2 regions of the Bacillus sp. LH1 genome follow, and region 1 is predicted to be linked to the other one. Evidence: riboswitches for the same ligand, from Rfam matches in the RefSeq annotation. Region 1 holds a riboswitch; the other holds the start of a gene.
The links. A riboswitch is a leader RNA that binds a small molecule or an ion and turns the genes downstream of it on or off. The one in region 1 is predicted to bind preQ1.

Region 1 (3,388 bases):
TCATTCATCTCTTTACAATTTACAGCTTTATCAATCAGCCATTCATACTTATCTAATAATTTTTTTATAAGCATCGCATCATCCACTGTTTTTGTATCATCGTTTCCTACTTGTAAGAAAAATGGTACCTTTGGATAACGTTCGTGCATCTTAACTGCATATTCAAAATCATGATCATCGAATACTACTACTTTTAAACTAATATCTTTTCCTGCTAGTTTCTGAATAATAGCATCTAATCTCTGAAAATCTGTTTTCATCGTTGAACTTGGTGGTTTTGGAGAAATTGTTATCTCATCAATTTGAAGTAACCAATCTTGCCATTTACTCCCTTGCGTTTCAATTGCCGTTCGCATTCCATTTTCTTTTAATATAGAAAGAAGAAACTCAATATTTTTCAATAATGCCGGATTTCCACCTGAAATCGTAACATGAGAAAAATTTTCTCCTCCAATTGCAACAAGCTCATCCCAAATATCTTCTGGTGTCATCTGTCTAATTTGATCTTTAGCTGATCCATCCCACGTAAAAGCAGAATCACACCAAGCACAGCTATAATCACAACCAGCTGTACGGATAAACATTGTCTTTTGCCCTACAACCATTCCTTCACCTTGAATAGTCGGACCGAATATTTCTAAGACAGGGATTTTACTCATCAAGCATCCACTCCCGTCTTACTTCCGCATAACTAGTCGGCGTCTCAAATAAACGAACAAATTCAACGCGGGCTCCTTTATATTCGTTCACTCTATTCTCTTTTGTTAGTGCTTCTGCCATCTTTTCATAAATCCAAACGACCATATTTTCAGCAGTCGTATTCATTGCAGGTAACGTTTCGTTTAAATAACGATGATCTAGATAAATTTCTATTTCATTCTTCCAAATTTCTTTTATATCTCCAAAGTCAATTGCAAGACCTATTTCATTTACATATCCACTAATTCCAAATACAACTTTATATGTGTGACCATGTAAGTTTTTACATTTCCCTTCATAACAGTGTAAATGGTGTGCTGCATCAAATGTAAATTCCTTGCTGACCATTACTCTTTTATTATGGTATTTGAGTTGTTTACGCTGAATATCCTTGTCCATTTTTTGCAAATTCTCTACGATGCGAAATCCAAAAAAGTTATCCATTAGTTGTTCGCTCCTTCGCGTTCTTGTAGGTACGTATCTAATCCTGCTTTACGAAGTTGACATGCTGGACATTCACCGCAACCATCACCAATGATTCCGTTATAACATGTTAATGTTTTTTCTCGAACAAACTCAAATGCTCCAAGTTCATCTGATAATTTCCATGTTTCAGCCTTATCAATCCACATAAGTGGCGTGTGAATGACAAACGGGTAATCCATAGATAAATTTAAAGTAACATTTAACGATTTCACAAACACGTCACGGCAGTCTGGATAACCACTGAAATCAGTTTCACATACACCCGTTACAATATGACGTGCTCCAACTTGTTTTGCTAATACAGCAGCAAATGATAAGAAGAGTAAATTTCGTCCATCTACAAATGTCGATGGCAATTCACCTTCTTCATGTGTAATCTCCATATCCGTTCTCGTTAACGCATTTGGAGCAAGTTGATTTAATAGACTCATATCTAATACCGTATGCTTTATTCCTAGTTCTTTTGCAATTTCCGCTGCACAATCAATTTCTAGCTTATGACGTTGATTGTAATTAAACGTTACAGCTTCTACCTCTGCAAACTGCTCTATTGCCCAAAATAAACATGTCGTACTATCTTGTCCTCCACTAAAAACAACAACTGCTTTTTCTTTTTTCATTTCACTCATTCTCCTTCTCTACTATAAATAAGAAGAAAGAACGTTCTTGAACTGTCACAATAAAAAAACAAAACAATACCTAAGGATATTGTTGTTTCCATAGTTTTTTATAGAGGGAGTTCGCGAACCTCTCCCGCACGGTGCACGGAATTTCTTCTTTCATTGACATAGCTTATTGTAACATATTGTATACTAGCGTAAAAATTTCTGATTTTTCCGCTATTTATTATTTCATTTCTTTCATTTTATAGTATGATTAATTTAATATAAGAAGAGAGGAGGCATCCCACTGAAATCCTTTATTATTTATCTCTTTTTAAATATATTATTCATCCTGATTACAATGCTCGTATATCATTTATTTTGGAATCAAAAAGGGAAACGCTCTCCTAAATTAAATTCAGCTATATTCATTGTACTCTGTTGCCTCGCTACCGTACTCTGTATTACATTTGCAGCAAAAACAAATAATGGTTTTCAATTTGATATGCGCCATATTGTATTAATTGTCGGTACATTAACGGGAGGGCCTATTGCTGGTGGTTCTATCTTAGTTGTATTAAACATATATCGCTTATTATTAGGTGGGGTAGGTGTTTTCCCATCTCTTATCGGTTCTGTTCTTCTATTTATTGTTCTATTATTAACATATAAATTTTTCAATCGAACTTCTAATCGTATAAAAATAACACTTGCTATTATCTACAGTCTCACATACGGATTTAGTTGGATACCCTTCTTCCTTTCAAAGGTTACAAATAAGACTGATTATATACCGCATATTATTGTGTATGAATTATGTTCAATGCTTGGTACGATTCTAATTTTATATTTACTACACATATTACAAACTCAGGTTCGTCTCCAAAATGAACTTATAAATGCTGAAAAGTTTCATTTAATTGGTGAAATGGCAGCGTCTATCTCTCATGAAATTCGCAATCCATTAACTTCAACGAAAGGTTTTTTACAACTGTTACAATCAGATACATGCACTGAGCAGGAACGAAAATTATATATCGACATTGCCATTAATGGCATCGAACAAGCAAATCATGTTCTTACAGATTATTTAACCTTTGCTAAACCAAGCATTGAAAAAGAACAAATATTACAGTTAGAAGAAGAATTACTACATGCATTGTCGCTAATTACACCGCTTGCTAATTTAACAAATGTACGTACTCATTATATAAAGCAAAGCACTTCTTTTTTTATCGCTGGAGAAAAGCAAAAACTAAATCAATGTTTATTAAATATTTTAAAAAATTGCATTGAGGCTATGCCAAAAGGCGGTGATCTTTATTTCACATTAGTTCCTGATCATAAGCATATTCAGTTATATATAAAAGATACAGGAGTCGGTATGGATTCAGAACAAGTAAAACGTCTTGGTTCGCCCTTTTATTCAACGAAAGAAAAAGGTACTGGACTTGGAATGATGGTCGTATTCAGTGTTGTTCAAGCTATGAATGGAAAAATTGATATTATAAGTGAAAAAGGAATCGGTACAACCTTTTTATTAACTTTTCCACTCATACAAAAAACGTGATGAAATACTCATCACGTTTTTTCTGTTCCTT
Region 2 (3,388 bases), 280 kb from region 1:
GGAGGTTACCTTACTTGGTAACCTCCTTTGTTATTCCTTTGTATATTTCCGTTTTACAGAGCAAAAACTATGTGAAATGCGCACTATACAAAGGAGGAATTATTAATGGGATCAGAAGTAAATGATTTTGAAGAAGTGAAATTCCGTGTAGAAACAGCACAAAAAATGGTAGGATCAGCAACAATTTCAATGGATCCAGATACATTAGAACATGCTACTACTGCTGTAGAAGCAGCTCGCTCTCAGCTTGAAATTATGAAATCTGTTGCAACTGATTTAGATGAGCCATTTTTAATGAATGAGGAAAAAAAATTAAATAAATGTGAGCATCAACTAAACGAAGCAAGACACTAAAAAACATCCAGAGAATTTTCTCTGGATGTTTTTTCATGACAACTGTTCCCCATACTTTTTCAATGTTTCTCCCACTGTACATTGCCTTATACAAAATGAATGAGCGTAATACTTACTATTTGTCTTTCGATTATGTTCTCGCAAAAAACATCCTTCACAATACGTTTCTAATAAGTCATTTACCTCTGTAATGAGTTGCTTTTTATCCACCTTTGCACCTCTCTATTCGGTTATTTCTTTATGACTATCAATACTTGTTCCTTCTAATGCTTGCGTAGCTAATTGATGTGCTTCTTTATTTTGTTTTCTAGATATCGGCTCACATATAAGTTTTAATTTCATTTGCTTCGCCTTTTGCTCAATTTGGTCTAAATAATGATTTAAATGTTCATCATAACAAGGCCATTCTCCGGCTAATTGCTGCAGTACCACTTGTGAGTCTCCGCGAAGTGTAACTGCTTCATACCTAATCCCTAGTTCCTCGAGTATATTCATACCGTATAATAATGATGCATATTCCGCTTCATTATTATCATATATACCTTCTATATATGCATTGCGGCGAATGCGGTAGTTTGTATTTCCTTTTTTATAATACACACATATACCAACGCCAGCTTCTTTCGTTTGCACATCATACCCCCCATCAAAATAAACGAGTATTTCTTGGGGCTCTTCCTCTACTTGCTTACTTAACTTTTTCATCTCTTTTAATGACCATTCTGCGTCCATTTCATCGTAAAATAAAAGTTCCTTAGCTCTTCCTGTTTTCTCAAAATCCTCTGCAAATTGAAGTACTTCTTCTATGTTCATATACTCTGTTGTTAATTCCGTCTGCAATCCACGCTTCGTTTTATACAACCAATGAATTTTATATTTCATACTACATTCCCCTTATGTAAGACTTCTTATATATATCCGGCTAATTGAAGCCTCACTTTATTTTATTATATTTTATCTAGAGTCACAGCATTATATTCAATATGATTACATACAAAAAGAGCTATCCCTATAGGAATAGCTCTTTCATCTATTACATAAATCTTTCAAATTGTACTCGCTTATTAATCCAGTACATTACAGGCATACCGATCGCCATGACAACAAATTCACCAATTGCACAAGTTAACCAAGACAACATAAATGGTAAACCCAATGCAAGATGAAGTTCAATTGCAATCATAAACATTGTAATTGTAAAGATAACTGTATTAAAAATCATACGAGCCCAAACACCTTTAATAAATCGCATAGAAATAATCGTTGCAACTAACGCAAGAATAGATTGCCCTACTCCAAACACTAAATCGTAAGCGATCATAGGTGAGAAAAAGAGATTCGTTAAAAATACACCTAATACAATTCCGTAAATTGCTTTCTTGTTAAATACAACGAGATGATTAAACATCTCTGAAATACGAAATTGTACATTCGTAAAGCCAAATGGCTGAATAAGCATAGAAACAGCAATATATAATGCCGCTAAAATACCATTACCGACTAAAGTTCTAATATTCATGACAAAATCTCCTTAGTTTTTTTACGTGGGATGGTTTCGAACCACGTTATTCGTTTTTTAAGCAACAAGATTATATTTTACGTGGTAGCCCCTCTTTCGTCAATAGATTCCTATCATAAACTACCTTTTTCCTTTTAGACAACGTATAATGAAACATATGAAAGATTTAGGAGGTTTCACTTCATGACAGCAACAATTCAAAATGAAAAAGTGATCGTTTCCATTTCTGACAAAGGTGCAGAATTACAGAGCGTTCGCTTAAAAGAAGACAACACAGAATATTTATGGCAAGGTGATTCTACTTATTGGGGACGCCGTGCACCAATTTTGTTCCCAATTGTCGGCCGATTAGTAGATAATACATACTACGTAGACGGTAAACCATATTCATTAACACAACACGGTTTCGCTCGTGATCTTACTTTCTCTGTGAAAGAACAAAGCGAAACAAAAATCACTTATATCGTTACTAGTAATGAAGAAACATTAAAAAAATACCCATACGAATTCGAATTACTCGTTTCTTATGAGCTAAATGGACAAAGCGTTCATATAACATATGAAGTAAACAATCCTACTTCAAAAGAGATGTTCTTCTCAATCGGAGCACATCCTGGATTCAACTTCCCTTTATTGGACGGTGAATCATTTACAGATTATCACTTATCGTTTAATGGTTCGGAACGCTTAGAAACAAGCGTATTAGAAGGACCTTATCTTTCAAACAAAAAGCAATTAATCGCTGAAAATACGACTGAATTGCCACTTACATATGATTTATTCAAAAATGATGCACTTATTTTTGAACATATGAATACGAATGAAATTTCGATTCGTTCTCATAAACATAATAAATTTGTAAAAGTAGAATTTGATGGATTCCCATTTGTTGGCGTATGGACACCAGGGGATAACGCACCTTTCTTATGTATTGAACCTTGGTATGGCATCGCTGATGAAGTAAATCCAGCAAAAGATTTCAAGAACAAAAAGGGAATTCAATCTTTACAAGCGAATGAAACATTTACATGTCGTTACAGCATCACAATCGGATAACTACTCTATCCCCTACTTCAAAAAAATATTTAAGTAGGGGATCATCTTATAATTTGGAGGTTTCTCATTTTGATTGAAGTATATATTGATGGTGCATCAAAAGGAAATCCTGGTCCTTCTGGTGCAGGAGTGTTTATTAAAGGCGTTCAGCCACCTGTACAATTATCAGTACCACTTGGAACAATGTCCAATCATGAAGCAGAATACCGCGCTTTACTTTTAGCATTAAAATATTGCATCGAGCATAATTATAGCACTGTCTCTTTTCGTACAGATTCGCAGCTTGTTGAGCGGGCTGTTGAAAAGGAATACGCAAAAAATAAAATATTTGCACCTCTTTTAGATGAAGCACTGCAGTACATAAAAAACTTCGATCTCTTTTTTATTAAGTGGATTCCAAGTAGTCAAAATAAAGTAGCTGATGAATTAGCTAGAAAAGCTATCTTACAAAATTAACGG

Region 2: another riboswitch for preQ1. It lies ahead of ACX9TM_RS08720 (QueT transporter family protein); the one in region 1 lies ahead of queC (7-cyano-7-deazaguanine synthase QueC).

The regions. Positions count from the first base shown of each region.
Region 1 is NZ_CM175007.1:1,366,282-1,369,669, reverse strand. It holds gene queE (7-carboxy-7-deazaguanine synthase QueE) at 1-659, opposite strand, end outside; gene queD (6-carboxytetrahydropterin synthase QueD) at 652-1,143, opposite strand; gene queC (7-cyano-7-deazaguanine synthase QueC) at 1,143-1,805, opposite strand; PreQ1 riboswitch class I at 1,899-1,942, opposite strand; gene kinB (sporulation sensor histidine kinase KinB) at 2,149-3,357, shown strand; gene ACX9TM_RS07150 (DUF6254 family protein) at 3,369-3,388, opposite strand, start outside.
Region 2 is NZ_CM175007.1:1,646,059-1,649,446, reverse strand. It holds gene ACX9TM_RS08735 (DUF2564 family protein) at 106-354, shown strand; gene ACX9TM_RS08730 (zinc-finger domain-containing protein) at 388-564, opposite strand; gene ACX9TM_RS08725 (ribonuclease H family protein) at 577-1,236, opposite strand; gene ACX9TM_RS08720 (QueT transporter family protein) at 1,388-1,873, opposite strand; PreQ1 riboswitch class I at 1,880-1,924, opposite strand; gene ACX9TM_RS08715 (aldose 1-epimerase family protein) at 2,057-2,929, shown strand; gene ACX9TM_RS08710 (reverse transcriptase-like protein) at 2,999-3,385, shown strand.